Regions from separate parts of the Idiomarina sp. UBA4520 genome, predicted to be linked through region 1. Evidence: predicted binding sites of a transcription regulator. Region 1 holds the regulator's gene; the other holds the start of a gene.
What was found. The regulator NrdR, encoded in region 1, represses ribonucleotide reductase genes. The targets are predictions, from matches to a motif close to AAACACNANATNTNGTGTTT.
Positions count from the first base shown of each region.

Region 2: nrdA (class 1a ribonucleoside-diphosphate reductase subunit alpha) is a predicted target of NrdR. The motif match lies at 5,385-5,404, and genes of this name have one in related genera.

Region 1 is NZ_DGMK01000011.1:304,044-312,027, reverse strand. Features, by position in the region: gene B3850_RS05230 (FecCD family ABC transporter permease) at 1-421, shown strand, start outside; gene B3850_RS05225 (ABC transporter ATP-binding protein) at 427-1,176, shown strand; gene ettA (energy-dependent translational throttle protein EttA) at 1,183-2,847, opposite strand; gene glyA (serine hydroxymethyltransferase) at 3,007-4,263, shown strand; gene nrdR (transcriptional regulator NrdR) at 4,315-4,764, shown strand; gene ribD (bifunctional diaminohydroxyphosphoribosylaminopyrimidine deaminase/5-amino-6-(5-phosphoribosylamino)uracil reductase RibD) at 4,757-5,887, shown strand; gene ribBA (bifunctional 3,4-dihydroxy-2-butanone-4-phosphate synthase/GTP cyclohydrolase II) at 5,899-7,014, shown strand; gene B3850_RS05195 (ketopantoate reductase family protein) at 6,995-7,900, opposite strand; gene B3850_RS05190 (AmpG family muropeptide MFS transporter) at 7,890-7,984, opposite strand, start outside.
Region 2 is NZ_DGMK01000017.1:57,003-64,986, reverse strand. Features, by position in the region: gene hrpA (ATP-dependent RNA helicase HrpA) at 1-1,144, shown strand, start outside; gene B3850_RS07960 (GrxA family glutaredoxin) at 1,180-1,446, opposite strand; gene yfaE (class I ribonucleotide reductase maintenance protein YfaE) at 1,562-1,822, opposite strand; gene nrdB (class Ia ribonucleoside-diphosphate reductase subunit beta) at 1,826-2,959, opposite strand; gene nrdA (class 1a ribonucleoside-diphosphate reductase subunit alpha) at 2,977-5,307, opposite strand; gene B3850_RS07940 (HAD family hydrolase) at 5,578-6,264, opposite strand; gene ubiG (bifunctional 2-polyprenyl-6-hydroxyphenol methylase/3-demethylubiquinol 3-O-methyltransferase UbiG) at 6,268-6,999, opposite strand; gene gyrA (DNA gyrase subunit A) at 7,149-7,984, shown strand, end outside.

The DNA of each region.
Region 1 (7,984 bases):
AATGCTGCCTTTTGCTTTAATCGGCGCAGTATTGGTGTTAACTCAGTCTCGCTTTTTGACGGCGTTAACCTTTTCCGAAGAAACCGTCGTTAGCATGGGTTATAGCTATCCGACAAGGCGTAACTTAGTACTTATAGCCGTTGCATTACTGGCAGGTAGTAGCGTAGTCAGCGTTGGAATTATTGGTTTTGTGGGGCTGTTGGCACCGCATCTGGTGAGATTAGTCGGGCTTAATCACCCCAAACAAGTTCTGTCGATGAGCGCCTTGGCTGGAGCTGTACTGGTGCTCTCTATCGATATTTTTGTGCGCCTTATTAGTGTTGGTCGGGAACTGCCATTAGGTGTGGTTGCGGCAGTTATTGGGGCTCCTTTACTTATTGCTTTACTGGTTAGACAGAAATCTCGGCAGGCGGTGAGGTAGACACAATGCTCACAATAGAAAATGGCAGCCTTAAAGGTGTGACTCGCCCGCGCTTAAATAACATTACACTCTCTATCGACAGCGGTAAATTGGTGGGCCTAATAGGCCCTAATGGTGCCGGTAAAAGCTCATTACTTAAAGCCATAGCCAGCATTGAAACAGCATCAGGACGTTTTTCCTGGAATCAGCAGTTGTTGTCAGCTATGAAGGACACTGAGCGCGCCAATACACTGTCATACATGGCTCAAGATGACATCCCCCAATGGGATATGACGATGGCGGATATCATCGATATTGGTCTGCTCAAAAGGCGTATATCTCGTTCAGAGCGGCAACGGCGTATCGACAACGTGTGTGCAACGCTTAACCTGTCGGAGTTTAACGGACATTCTATTCAGCGTTTGTCGCGTGGTGAACTACAAAGGGTGCTACTTGCTCGGGCGTTAGTCGCTGAACCAGAGCTTTTACTCTGCGACGAACCGACTAATGCGCTGGATATTTATCACCAGCTCAATGTTTTACAATTGCTGAAAAAACAAAGCGAGCAGGGAAGGTTAGTGATCATGGCTATTCACGATATTCCGCAGGCGGCTGAGTATTGTGATGAATTGATTTTACTGGATAAGGGTGAATTGGTTTGTCACGGACAACCATTTGAAGTGCTGACAAAAGCCAACCTGGCGGAGACCTTTGGGGTGCATGCAGACTGGATTTGCAATAAAAGGGGCGTGGCCTGGCAGCCTCGCCCCTTATAAAGGCTGTTAGCCGATAGGCTTATACTTAATACGGTGTGGCTCCATTGCCTGCTCACCGAATTTTTCTTTCATGTAAGCTTCGTAGTCGCTGTAGTTACCTTCGTAGAAGACCACTTCGCCTTCATCACGGTAATCCAGAATATGGGTAGCGATACGGTCAAGGAACCAACGGTCGTGCGAGATAACCATGACGGATCCCGGGAATTCCAGAATGGCTTCCTCAAGTGCGCGCAAGGTTTCAACGTCTAAGTCGTTGGTTGGCTCATCGAGCAACAGTACGTTGCCGCCGGCTTTTAACAGCTTCGCTAAATGCACCCGGTTACGTTCACCACCAGACAATTCGCCAATACGTTTTTGCTGGTCGGTACCACGGAAGTTAAAGCGGCCAACATAGGCGCGACCATTAACCTCGAAGTTACCAATTTTAAGAATGTCATTACCGTCGGTAATTTCTTCAAAAACAGTCTTGCTGTCGTCCATGCTGTCACGGAACTGATCAACACTGGCCAGTTGCACGGTTTCACCTAATTCGATAGAGCCGCTGTCCGGCTTTTCTTCGCCGCTGATCATGCGGAATAAGGTGGATTTACCCGCACCGTTAGGACCAATAATACCGACAATGGCACCTTTAGGAACATTGAAGCTTAGGTTATCGATAAGCTGGCGCTTCTCGTAAGCTTTGCTAATACCATTAACTTCAATGACTTTGTCACCCAAACGAGGACCTGGCGGAATAAACAACTCGTTGGTCTCGTTGCGCTTCTGATAGTCACCACTTTGCAGCTCTTCAAAGCGGTTAAGACGCGCTTTGCTTTTCGCCTGACGGCCTTTCGGATTAGTACGTACCCACTCAAGCTCTTGTTTAATGGTGCGCTGACGAGCTTTTTCTGAACGCTCTTCCTGCTCCAGACGTTTCTCTTTCTGTTCCAGCCAAGAGGAGTAGTTACCTTCCCACGGAATACCATAGCCCCGGTCAAGTTCAAGGATCCAACCAGCAACGTTATCAAGGAAATAACGATCGTGGGTAATGGCAACGACGGTACCCGTGTAATCGTGCAGGAAGCGTTCTAACCAAGCAACAGATTCAGCGTCTAAATGGTTTGTCGGTTCGTCGAGAAGGAGCATATCGGGCTTCGATAACAGTAAGCGGCAGATAGCCACACGACGGCGTTCACCACCTGACAAGTTGCCTATTTTGGCATCCCACTCAGGTAAGCGCAGTGCATCGGCTGCACGCTCCAGAATATTGTCGATGTTGTGACCATCTTTTGCCTGTAGTAAAGCTTCTAGTTCGCCTTGCTCTTTTGAGAGTGCGTCAAAGTCAGCATTTTCGTCAGCGTAAGCCGCGTAAATTTCATCGAGCTTAGCGAAGGCCTCTTTAACGTCCGCCACCGCTTCTTCAACGGTTTCTTTCACCGTTTTATTTTCGTCCAGCTCTGGCTCCTGAGGCAGGTAGCCAATTTGAGTTCCCGATAAAGCGCGAGCTTCACCTTCATACTCTTTATCAACCCCGGCCATAATACGAAGTAAGGTTGACTTACCGGCGCCGTTTAAACCTAAAACGCCAATTTTGGCACCCGGGAAAAATGACAAAGAAATGTCTTTTAATATGGTCTTCTTAGGCGGAACAACTTTGCTCACCTGAGACATTGAATAGATATATTGCGCCATAGCGACGTAAAATCCTTCCTATCAACAAAAAAGTTACTGCATAGTTTACTGTTATTTACGAACATCCCCAAACTTTGTTGCGCTGAACTAGGCACTCATTTGTGTTTTAAGGTAAAATACCCGACAAATTAAGACCATTTAACGATTTGGAGAGCTGTAATGCTGAAATCTGAGATGAACATTGCCGACTTTGATGCGGACTTATGGCAAGCGATGCAAGGCGAAGTTGAGCGTCAGGAACAACACATTGAACTGATAGCATCTGAAAACTACACCAGTCCGCGAGTCATGCAAGCGCAAGGGTCTCAGCTGACAAATAAGTACGCAGAAGGCTATCCGCACAAGCGTTATTATGGTGGCTGTGAGTTTGTCGATAAAGTCGAAGACTTGGCTATTGAGCGTGCAAAAGAGTTATTCGGTGCAAAATACGCAAACGTGCAACCGCATTCTGGTTCACAAGCAAACACTGCGGCTTTTATGGCATTAATGGAAGCGGGCGATACTTTCTTAGGCATGAGCCTGGCTCACGGTGGCCACTTAACTCACGGCTCTGGTGTTAACTTCTCTGGTAAATTGTACAACGCAGTGTCTTACGGTCTGGATGAAAGCACTGGCGAAATAGACTACGCCGAAGTTGAAAAGCTGGCGCAAGAACATAAGCCGAAAGTGATTGTTGCTGGTTTCTCAGCATACTCTGGTATTGTTGACTGGAAAAAATTCCGTGAAATTGCCGATAAAGTAGACGCTTATTTAATGGTCGATATGGCGCATGTAGCGGGCTTAATTGCTGCGGGTGAATATCCAAACCCAGTGCCTTATGCGCATGTTGTTACAACGACCACGCACAAAACTCTTGCGGGTCCGCGTGGTGGCTTGATCATTTCAGGTAGTGACGATGAGAAACTGCACAAGAAGCTGAACAGTGCCGTATTCCCGGGTAACCAGGGTGGCCCTTTATGTCATGTTATTGCTGGTAAAGCGGTCGCATTCCAGGAAGCCTTACAGCCTGAATTTAAAGCGTACCAACAACAAGTGTTAAAAAATGCGAACGTAATGGTCAAAGCAATGCAGTCTCGTGGCTATAAGATTGTTTCTAACGGCACGCAGAACCATTTATTCCTGGTTGACCTAATTGACAAAGACATTACGGGTAAAGACGCCGATGCGGCTTTAGGCGATGCATTTATTACGGTTAATAAGAATGCGGTTCCGAATGATCCACGTTCACCTTTTGTGACATCTGGTTTGCGTTTAGGTACACCTGCAATTACCCGTCGTGGCTTTAAAGAAGCCGAAGCTGAGCAGGTAGCCAACTGGATTTGCGATGTTTTGGACGATATTTCTAACGAAAGCAAAATTGCAGAAGTGCGTGAACAAGTAAAAGCGTTGTGCGCTAACTTTCCGGTATACGGATAATTACGCACTGTCGTTAAACGAGTCGTAAAGCGCACTTAAAGGAGTCAGGCAATGCATTGTCCATTTTGTGGCACACAAGACACCAAGGTTATTGATTCGCGCTTAGTTGCGGATGGCGCCTCGGTGCGTCGCCGGCGTGAGTGTAATCATTGCAAGGAGCGCTTTACGACCTTTGAAACGGCTGAGCTCATTATGCCGCGGGTTATTAAAACCGATGGCTCGAGAGAACCGTTCAATGAAGATAAGCTCCGCAATGGCCTGTTAAGAGCACTCGAAAAGCGCCCAGTCAGTCTGGAGCTTATGGAACAGGCTATCAATAAAATTAAATCGAGTATCAGAGCGACCGGCGAGCGCGAAATTACCAGCAACTTCATTGGTGGGTTAGTTATGGAAAACCTTAAGCAAATCGATAAAGTGGCCTACGTCAGGTTTGCGTCTGTTTACCGTTCGTTCGAAGATATTCGAGAGTTTGGCGAAGAAATCGCTCGTCTGAATGATTAAGCCGTCACAGTTAAAAATTGATCATGAAATGATGCACCGTGCGATAGAACTCGCGCGCCGCGGTATCATGACAACACGTCCGAACCCTGCGGTTGGTTGCGTGATCAGTAAGAACAATACAATTATTGGTGAAGGCTGGCATCAGCAGGCAGGCGAACCTCATGCGGAAATTCATGCCTTAAAGCAAGCAGGTGCCGAAGCGCAAGGTGCAACCGCCTATGTGACTTTAGAGCCCTGCAGCCATATGGGGCGCACTCCGCCCTGTGCAGATGCACTGGTTGATGCGGGCGTTGCCCGGGTTGTTGTTGCCATGCACGATCCTAACCCACGAGTCAGCGGTAACGGTATCAAGCGCTTGCATGAAGCGGATATTGACGTTTTGGTGGGCGTTTTGGAAAAGTCAGCAGAACAGCTGAATCCAGGTTTCTTGTCGAGAATGCGGCATCAACGTCCGTTTGTGACCGTTAAAATGGCGTCGTCACTGGATGGGAAAACAGCGCTGTCCGATGGCCGAAGCCAGTGGATAACCGGTCCTCATGCCCGGTCTGATGTACAGTATTGGCGGGCGCAGTCAGACGCTATTCTTACTGGTGCCGATACTGTTTTGAAAGACAATCCTATGCTGACCGTTCGCGAAAGCCAGTGGCCGAAAACACGGGCCCTGCCTGAACCGTTAAAACAGCCCATACGTATTATTATCGACAGCCAAAACCGAGTGACTGATGACGCTAAAATCTTTGAGTCATCCGCACCGGTATGGTTAGTCAGATGCGAGCCGGGAAAACCGAGCCGCCATGCCCATTGCCACGAGGTTATAATTGATGAAGCAGACAGCGGAAAAGTTGAGCTGAGCGCTTTGATGGCTGAGCTGGCTAAACGGGAAGTGAACCAAGTTTGGACTGAGTGTGGTGCTTCGTTGGCCGCTGCGCTGATAGAAAACGGTTATTGCGATCGCCTTATGATGTACTCTTCGGGGCAGTTATTGGGTGATGCGGCACGTTCGCTATTTGATATTGAAGAACCAAAAAGTTTGGATAAAGCGGTACGTTTTAAGGTAACGGACCGCCGTCAGGTGGGTGATGACCAGCGGGTTATCGCGGTACCGCAACTCATAAAAGGATAAGGTTAAGCGTTATGTCATTGCATAGCACAGAAGAAATTATTGAAGACATCCGTCAGGGCAAAATGGTGATTCTGATGGACGATGAAGATCGCGAGAACGAAGGCGATCTCATTATTGCCGCTGAATGTGCGACACCAGAAGCCATCAACTTTATGGCCCGATACGGCCGTGGACTTATTTGCTTAACCTTAACTGAAGAGCGTTGTCAGCAGCTGAACTTACCGCTGATGGTGGACAAAAATAACGCGCCTTATGCAACCAATTTCACCGTTTCTATTGAAGCGGCAGAGGGCGTTACAACAGGGATTTCGGCAGCCGACCGCGCGAAGACTGTGCTAGATGCTGTGAAAAAGGATGCTAAGCCTGAAGACTTAGTTATGCCGGGACACATATTCCCATTAAAAGCAAAATCGGGCGGTGTATTAAATCGCGCCGGGCATACCGAAGCGGGCTGCGACTTGGCACGCTTAGCAGGGTTTGAGCCTGCTTCTGTTATTGTGGAAGTGCTGAATGAAGACGGTACTATGGCACGCCGCCCAGACTTGGAAGCTTTTGCGAAACAGCATGATATAAAAGTTGGCACAATCGCGGACTTAATCGAGTACCGCTCGACTCAGGAAAAAACGATTAAACGTGTTGCTGAGTGCTCATTACCGACAGCCTTTGGTGAATTTCATCTGGTCACTTATCAGGACACAATCGATAAACAAGTGCATCAGGCACTTGTGCATGGTGACATAGCGGAAGACAAAGTGACGAATGTGCGTGTGCATTTACAGGATACTTTCCATGATACGTTCTTAACGGACAGAGCCGCCAAGCGCAGTTGGCCAATTCAGAAAGCAATGTCTTACATTGCCGAGAATGACGGTGTTTTAGTGATTATTGGCCGCCAGCAAACGCCAGAAGATATTATTGCTCAGGTAAAAGAGTTTGAGGCGCAAGATCACGGTGAACATAAGCCAACGGCGTCGGCTTCAAATGCGTCACGTAATGTGGGCTTAGGCTCACAAATATTGGCGGATTTAAATATTCATAAAATGCGCCTGATGAGCTCACCGAAGCGTTACTCTGCGCTGTCCGGCTTTGGCTTAGAGGTGGTCGATTTTATTGAGGATAAAGACTGACAAAGTCTTTCATGAGCTTTTCGTGAGCCGGCACTTGTAAGCCGGCTTTTTTTGCTTTTTTGATAATGTAACCCGTTAGGTAGTTAATTTCAGTACGGCGATTATGACGTATATCTTGTCTCATTGATGACTCATTATTTCGGGTTTCACCAGCGACTCTTAGTATTTCCTCGTAAACACTCTTGGCATCTAAACTGACCTGTTCGACGCGAGCAACACAGACCGCTTCGTTGACCAACGATTGAATAACTTCCTGCCATTCAGCCTTAAGCAGCGCGCCATTGTTACACTGATGAATGGCGGTTAACGGGTTTATTACGCAATTAATTAAAAGCTTTGACCAACGGCGGGTCTGAATATCGCTTTCAAAAAGAATGGGCTTAAAACTCTTTGCTAAAATCGCCTCGAAGTCTGCCTTATTTTCTTTCCTTTGAAGCCAGCTTCGACCTTTCCCACGGTGCTCAATGACAATATGTGTTGGCTCTTGAGCAAACTTCACCGCACCATGGGTGGTCACTAGGTGATAAATATTCAATGAGGTTAGTGAGTTAGGCAGCTCAAGCATACCATTGTGACTCAGAATTATTGGCATGTCTTTGTCAAAGCCGGGAATTGCAGTGATACTTTCCAAAGCATTTACGACATCAAAGGCTTTTACAGCAACAATAAACACCGAATCTTTGACCAACTGACATTCCTGTGTCGGCAAAAAAGGTAATGTATAAGTGCTGCTGATTGCACCTTCTTTCAGAGTTAATTGGCCGTGTTCAGATTCTGTTTTTCGAGTTAAAACCGAGCATTGCTGCTTAGCTTCAAGCAAGTGGCAGGCGATGAGTCCACTAATAGCACCAGGACCTAATACATACCAATGGTAGTCAGTTTGCATCTCTTGCTTCCTCAAGCTTTTTCAGCGGTTTACGAATAAACCAAAGGAAACAAAGGCTGGGAATAACCATTATCGCCGTTAAAA
Region 2 (7,984 bases), on a different contig from region 1:
TGGCGCCATAATGGCCGACGTTGAGCCCTTTGAAACGTCGTTGTTAGAGGCTATGACGCACAAACTGCGCCGTATGACGGGTGTTACCGTACCGGATGACAGCTGGGACGAAAGCAGTTTGCCAGTGCATTTACGCATAAACTTTAAAGTTTTAGACGGTAAAACGCTCGTAAAGCAGGGCAGAGACCTGCAACAGTTGCAGGACGAGCTGTCTGGTAAGGTTCAGCAACGTCTGGAAAAGGCTGCCGGTGATGACATCAGCCGCGATGACGTTGAAAGCTGGGACTTTGATGAATTGCCGGAAGTGGTGACGGAAGCGCAGCAGGGGTTTGAAATTAAGGCTTATCCTGGCTTAGCGATTAAAGGTAGCCGTGAGATTGCGTTGCAGTTGTTTGACTCGAAAGAGGAGGCCGAACAGCAGCACCGACAGGGCTTGCGTCGACTGTTGTTAAAGCAAATTCCATCACCAGTAAAGCATTTGCAAAAGTCGCTATCGAATAAAGCGAAGCTGGCGATGTACTTTAATCCCTGGGGTAAGGTAGAAACTCTAATTGAAGACTGTATTGCCGCAGCGGTTGATGCGGTGATTAACGAACAACTTGAAGCGGGAAATAAGCTAAGAGACGAACAAGGCTTTGAGCGCTTAAAAGAGCAAGTACGAGGCGAATTGAACGAACGAGTTGAACAGATAGCTCTTAGGGTTGAGCAATGTCTGACACATTCGCAGGATGTTCGCAAAGCGCTGAAAGGTAAAATTCCGCTCGATCAAATTCAGTCGCGAGGTGACATTCAGGATCAACTGGATAACTTAATTTTTCCGGGCTTTGTCTCGAGGTTTGGTGAACAACGGCTCGACGATATTGTGCGCTACTTAAAAGCCATGCAACGTCGTTTGGAAAAACTGCCGGTGGATCCGAATAAAGATCGCTTAATGACCATAGCGCTCAGTAATTTACAGGAAGCCTATAGTGCGGTCTTAAAACGTTATAAAACCGGCGCTTTGATTCCTGAAGATGTGGCTGAAGTTCGCTGGATGATAGAAGAGCTGAGAGTTTCGTTCTTTGCTCAGACGTTAGGAACAAAGTATCCGGTGTCTGAGAAGCGAGTGAAGCAGGCAATAGAGGCGATCAAAAAAGGCGGCTGAAATAAGCCGCCTTTCTTACGCTAACACTTACAACATTAAGCCGTGTACAAGCCTAAGTTCTCTTTTGCGTATGCTTCAAACTCAGTGAAGCCGCCAACGTGTGACTCGTCGACAAAAATTTGAGGTACTGTGTGTACCGGTTTACCAACGGTTTTTTCTAAGTCCGCTTTAGAAATACCTTCTGCGTGAATATCAACGTAGCGATAATCGAAGTCATCGCGGTCTGCTTTTAATTGATCGGCAACTTCTTTTGCGCGTACGCAGAACGGGCAACCAGGACGTCCAAAAATAACTGTAAACATGAAATACCTCTTCCTTAATCAGTGTTACCGGGAATTATCCATTTTTTAGGCATAAAAACAAATGGGTCTTACCGATGACTGTAATCGATTCTGTGAATAGCCAATACGCTCGGTGCTAGTGCTCAATATCTAAGTCAGACTCTGGCACGCAACAACAGGGCAGAATGTCGCCTTTTCGAACGTAAGCTAACGGCTCAGTGGTATAACGTACTTGACCGGAATTTAGTTTAGTCCTGCATGCACCACAAAATCCACTACGACAATGGTAGTGCATTTCCAGCTGGTGTTTTTCCAGCGCTTCGAGCAGGGTTCCTTCAGTCGCGTCAACGGCAAGCTCAGGCCCGCCGTTAACGATGACTTTAAAGGTTTTAGTCATGGCTTAGAGGTCAAAGTCCCCAAGATCAGAGGCATTAACTTCGCTATCAATTTGGCCAACCAGGTAAGAGGTAATTTCCGCTTCCTGAGGAGCCACCTGTACGTTGTCTGAAACTAAGTACTTGTTCATCCACGGCAATGGGTTAGAGCGCATATTTTCGAACGGAGCATCAAAGCCAATAGCCTGCATACGCAAGTTGGCTATGTACTCAACGTACTGGCATAACATGCTCTCGTTTAGGCCAATCATTGAACCGTCTTTAAACAGGTAGTGAGCCCACTGCTTTTCCTGTTTCACTGCGGTCATGAAAATTTCATAAGCTTCGTCACGCAGCTCTTCGGCAATTTCTTTCATTTCCGGGTCATCTTCACCGTATTGCCAAAGGTTCAGAATATGCTGAGTTGAGGTTAAATGGACGTTTTCGTCACGCGCAATCAGCTTAATGATTTTGGCGTTACCTTCCATCAGCTCGCGCTCTGCAAAGGCAAATGTACAAGCGAAACTGACGTAGAAGCGAATGGCTTCCAGTGCGTTCACCGAGTTAATGCACAAGAACAGTTTCTTTTTAATTTCGCGCTGAGTCACATTGTATGTTTCACCGTCGACCGTTACTTCACCTTCGCCGTGGGTTTGCCACAGCTGGGTGTAGAAAATAAGGTCGTCGTAGTATTGTGAAATATCGTTCGCACGAATTTTAATTTGCTCGTTAATAACAATGTCTTCAAACACTTCGCTCGGGTCAGTAAACAAGTTACGCAGAATATGCGTGTACGAGCGTGAGTGAATGGTCTCAAAGAATGACCAGGTCTCAATCCAGGTTTCAAGCTCTGGAATGGATACAATGGGCAACAGCGCAATATTCGGTGAGCGGCCCTGAATAGAGTCCAGCAGTGTTTGGTACTTCAGGTTTGAAATAAACACGTGCTTTTCACTGTCAGTGAGTTTATTAAAGTCGACTCGGTCGCGGCTTACGTCAATTTCTTCAGGGCGCCAGAAAAAGCTAATTTGTTTTTCTATAAGCTTTTCAAAAATGCTGTGCTTTTGTTGATCGTATCGAGCCACGTTAACCGAGTTACCTAAAAACATAGGCTCGGTTAACGGATTCGTTTGTTCCTGGTTAAACGTTGAGTACGACATTTCGCAAAATCCTTCTTTTAAATTTTACAAGCGCCGCCGGCACAATCGTCATCTTCTTCGATGATGACTTCAGATGGCTGTGCACCAGGCTTTTCTGACTTTTGACGTGCCGCGATATCAGACTGGTTATCGGCTGCACCGTCGCGCGTGTTGTGATAATAAAGTGTCTTAACGCCCAGCTTGTATGACGTTAGCAGGTCTTGTAAGAGCTGCTTCATAGGCACTTTGCCAGCGTCAAATTTGCTTGGATCGTAGTTGGTGTTGGCAGAAATAGTTTGGTCGACAAACTTCTGCATAATGCCCACCAACTCTAGGTAGCCTTTGTTGCTCGGAATTTGCCACAGTAGCTCGTACTTATCCTTAAGCGTCTCGTAGTCAGGCACTACCTGCTTAGTAACGCCGTCTTTAGACGCTTTTACGCTGACAAAGCCACGCGGTGGCTCGATGCCATTGGTCGCGTTTGAAATTTGCGACGACGTTTCAGATGGCATTAACGCTGACAGGGTAGAGTTGCGCATACCGTGCTGCTTGATGTCGGCGCGCAGCTGATCCCAATCCAGGTGCAATGGTTCATTACAGACAGCGTCCAGGTCTTTCTTGTAAGTGTCTGTTGGCATAATACCTTGTGAATAGGTGGTCTCGTTAAACTTCGGACATGCACCTTTTTCTTTCGCCAGGTTCATTGAGGCTTTCATCAGGTAAAACTGGATAGCCTCAAAGGTCTTGTGAACCAGACTGTTTGCTGAGCCGTCAGAGTATTTAACACCGTGCTTAGCCAGGTAATAAGCGAAGTTAATGACACCAATACCCAGAGTACGACGATTCATAGTTGCGTTGTAAGCCGCAGGTACCGGATACTCCTGATAGTCGAGTAGGCTATCCAGAGCGCGAACGGCTAAGTCAGCCAGCTCTTCAAACTCGCCCAGGTCGTTAATTTTACCCAGGTTGAATGCTGACAGGGTACATAGCGCAATTTCACCTTCTTCGTCGTTGACGTGCTGTAACGGCTTAGTTGGCAGAGCAATTTCCAGACACAGATTGCTTTGACGAATAGGGGCAACTTTCGAGTCAAACGGGCTATGCGTATTGCAGTGGTCAACGTTTTGTACGTAAATACGACCTGTGCTGGCACGCTCCTGCATAAACAGGCTGAATAGTTCAATGGCTTTAATGCGTTTTTTACGAATGCTTTCGTCTTGCTCGTACTGAACATACAGCTGCTCGAACTTCTCTTGATCTTCAAAGAAAGCGTCATACAGGCCAGGCACGTCAGACGGGCTGAATAGAGTAATGTAGTCGTCTTTAACTAAGCGTTGATACATTAAACGGTTAAATTGAACACCGTAGTCCAAATGACGAACACGGTTTTCTTCAACACCCCGGTTGTTCTTAAGTACCAGCAAGCTTTCTACTTCTAAATGCCACAATGGATAGAAGAGGGTTGCCGCGCCACCACGAACACCGCCTTGCGAACAGCTCTTAACCGCAGTCTGGAAGTATTTGTAGAATGGAATACAACCGGTATGAAACGCTTCACCGTTTCGAATTGGACTACCCAGCGCACGAATGCGACCGGCATTAATGCCAATACCAGCGCGTTGAGAAACGTATTTCACAATGGCGCTAGCGGTGGCGTTGATAGAATCCAGGCTGTCGCCAGTTTCAATTAATACACATGAGCTGAACTGACGGGTTGGTGTACGAACGCCGGACATAATTGGCGTTGGTAGTGAAATTTTAAACTCAGACGTCGCATCATAGAAGCGCTTGATGTAATCCATGCGCGTTGCTTTTGGGTAGTTCGCGAACAAGCAGGCTGCAACTAAAATGTACAAGAACTGGGCGCTTTCATAAATATCGCCTGTCACACGGTTTTGAACCAGGTATTTATTCTCAAGCTGCTTGACCGCTGCGTATGAGAAGTTCATGTCGCGCCAGTGGTCGACAATCTCATCCATTTGGTCGAACTCAGCTTCGCTGAAGTCTTCCAACAAGTGCTCGTCATAACGGTGCTCTGCCACCATTTTCTTGACGTGATCAAATAAACGAGGTGGCTCAAACTTTCCATAAGCGCGTTTGCGTAAATGGAAAATGGCCAAACGGGCTGCCATGTACTGATAGTCAGGAGCTTCTTCCGAGATTAAATCCGCCGCAGCTTTGATGATGGTCTCGTGGATGTCTTCGGTTTTAATGCCATCATAAAACTGAATATGGGACTTAATTTCGACTTGAGAAGCGGAAACATTATGCAGACCTTCTGCTGCCCACATGATGACTCGATGGATTTTATCTAAGTTGAGCGGTTCACGTTCGCCGCTACGTTTGGTGACATACAGTTGCTCGTTCATTTTGCGCCAACTCTTAGCTTTTTGTTATAGAGATGTAGCCACAAGATATTGTGGTCATTAGTTATACAGAGTGAAATTCACACAATATCTAGTGTCTTTGATTTTTCAGTATGCTAGGTCTTAGTCAGACTTTGATCAAGTGAAATTCTCGAGAAAAGCAAAAGAAAATTAGCGTTTAATTGTTGATTTTTTTCTAGCCTTTAATAGACGTGAGTTTGCGAGGACCTAGGCTTTTTATAACTTTTTTGTCTTTAAAAATGGGTTAATAGATCAAGGTTGTGGTAGCCCAATAATATTCAGTAACTCAAGCGGTGTGCTGATGCCGTAGTCGGCCTTCCAGTCAGCGGGTGAGTCGCTGTCGCTAATATACCCATAATGAGCCAGTACCGTTGTCATTGCAGCATTGTGGCCAGCCTGAATATCACGTTCAGCGTCACCTACGTAATTGCAGCTTGTAGGGGTTACCCCCAGCTGTTCTGCTGCCAGCAGTAAAGGTGCAGGGTCGGGTTTTGATACACTCAAAGTGTCCCCGCAGACAACTGATTCAAAGACATTGAACTCGGGAAAGCTTGGTAACAGCTGTTGAGTCAATTGCTTGGGTTTGTTAGTGACAATAGCCACTTTTATTTGTGCTTGAATCAGAGCATTCAGTAGCGGTACAACACCTTCGTACACATGGGTCTTAGCGGCAATGCTGTTCGAGTAAGCGTCTAAGAAAGCCTTTCTTAACTCACTTTCATGGGTTTCCAATTCTTTTGAAAAAGCCAGCTTTAATAAGCCTCTGGAACCATGTGAAGCAACAGGCGTATAGGCGTCTTCATGAACAGGTTCTTTCCCATATAAAGCGCACACATTGTTGAGTGCGGCTCCAAGATCAGGGGCGGTGTTCAGCAAGGTGCCGTCAAGATCGAACAGCACGCCTTCGGGAAGCTTGGCGTTCTTTGCGAGATTCGTCATGAGCTAGGTCAGAGGCTTTTGTAAAACAGTAATGTAATTCACATCGATATCGGTATTCGACAGAGTGAACCCTTTTAATGGATGGAAAATTAATCCATTAATATCAACCTCATTAAGCCCGGCTTCATCGGTCATGCGGAAGAGCTCTGACGGCTTAATAAAACGCTGATGCTGGTGTGTGCCTTTGGGCACCCAACCAAGTATATGTTCAGCAGCCAAAATGCCCAGCAGCCAGGACTTAACGTTACGGTTTAGAGTTGAGAAAAACACCAAGCCGCCGGGTTTAACCGCTTCTGCGCATGCCTTAACTATAGAGGCAGGGTCGGGCACGTGTTCCAGCATTTCCAAACAGGTAACTGCGTCATACTGACCTTTATGGTCGGCTGCGTGATTTTCTACGGCGACACATTGGTAATCAACAGAGACTTCGCTTTCTAGTGCATGTAGGCGCGCTATTTTTAATGACTCTTCGGCTAAGTCGATACCGGTAACTTTAGCGCCGCGCTCGGCCATGGCTTCACTTAGCAGACCACCACCACAACCGACATCAAGAATGTTTTTTCCAAATAATCCATTGGCGTGTTGCTCAATAAAAGACAGCCGAACCGGGTTAATTTGGTGCAACGGTTTGAATTCGCCTTCCGGGTCCCACCAACGCGAGGCGAGGGCAGAGAACTTAGCGATCTCTTCTAAATCGACGTTTTTTTGTTCAGTATTTTTGTTTTCTTGTGTCATGGAGTGCACTGTTGTGAGCGATAAATAACGCGGCTAGTCTACCCTAGCTAAAGAATAAGAAAAAGAGGGTGCGAGACTCGTTTCGGATGGGTACAATGACTGCATCAAAATAACAAAGATATGCGGATTTTTATTTTAGGGACTGAACTATGAGCGATCTAGCCAGAGAAGTGTCACCGGTTAATATCGAAGATGAATTAAAAAGCTCTTATCTCGATTATGCGATGAGCGTTATCGTCGGGCGTGCACTGCCTGACGTCAGGGACGGACTAAAACCGGTACACAGACGTGTCTTATTCGCAATGAACGAGTTGCGTAACGACTACAATAAACCCTATAAAAAGTCAGCGCGTGTGGTCGGTGATGTCATCGGTAAATATCACCCACACGGTGACAGCGCGGTTTACGACACTATTGTTCGTATGGCGCAGGACTTTTCATTACGCTACATGTTGGTTGACGGGCAGGGTAACTTTGGCTCGGTCGATGGTGACTCTGCAGCGGCGATGCGTTATACCGAAATTCGCATGGCCAAAATCTCTCACCAGTTACTGGCCGATTTAGACAAAGAAACGGTTGATTTTGTCGATAACTACGACGGTACTGAGCGCATTCCTGATGTACTGCCAACCCGTGTTCCTAACCTGTTAGTCAATGGTTCTTCCGGTATCGCGGTTGGTATGGCAACGAATATTCCGCCGCATAACCTCACCGAAGTCATCAACGGCTCACTGGCGATGATAGACAACCCGGACATCGATGTTGATGGGTTAATGGAATATATCCCGGGTCCGGACTTTCCAACGGCTGCAACAATTTCAGGCCGCAGCGGCATTGTTGAAGCGTACAAAACGGGTCGTGGTCGCATTCACTTACGTGCTAAAGCAGAAGTGGAAGTCGACGAGAAAACAGGCAAAGAGACCATCATTGTTACGGAAATTCCGTACCAGGTGAACAAAGCGCGCTTGATTGAAAAAATTGCTGA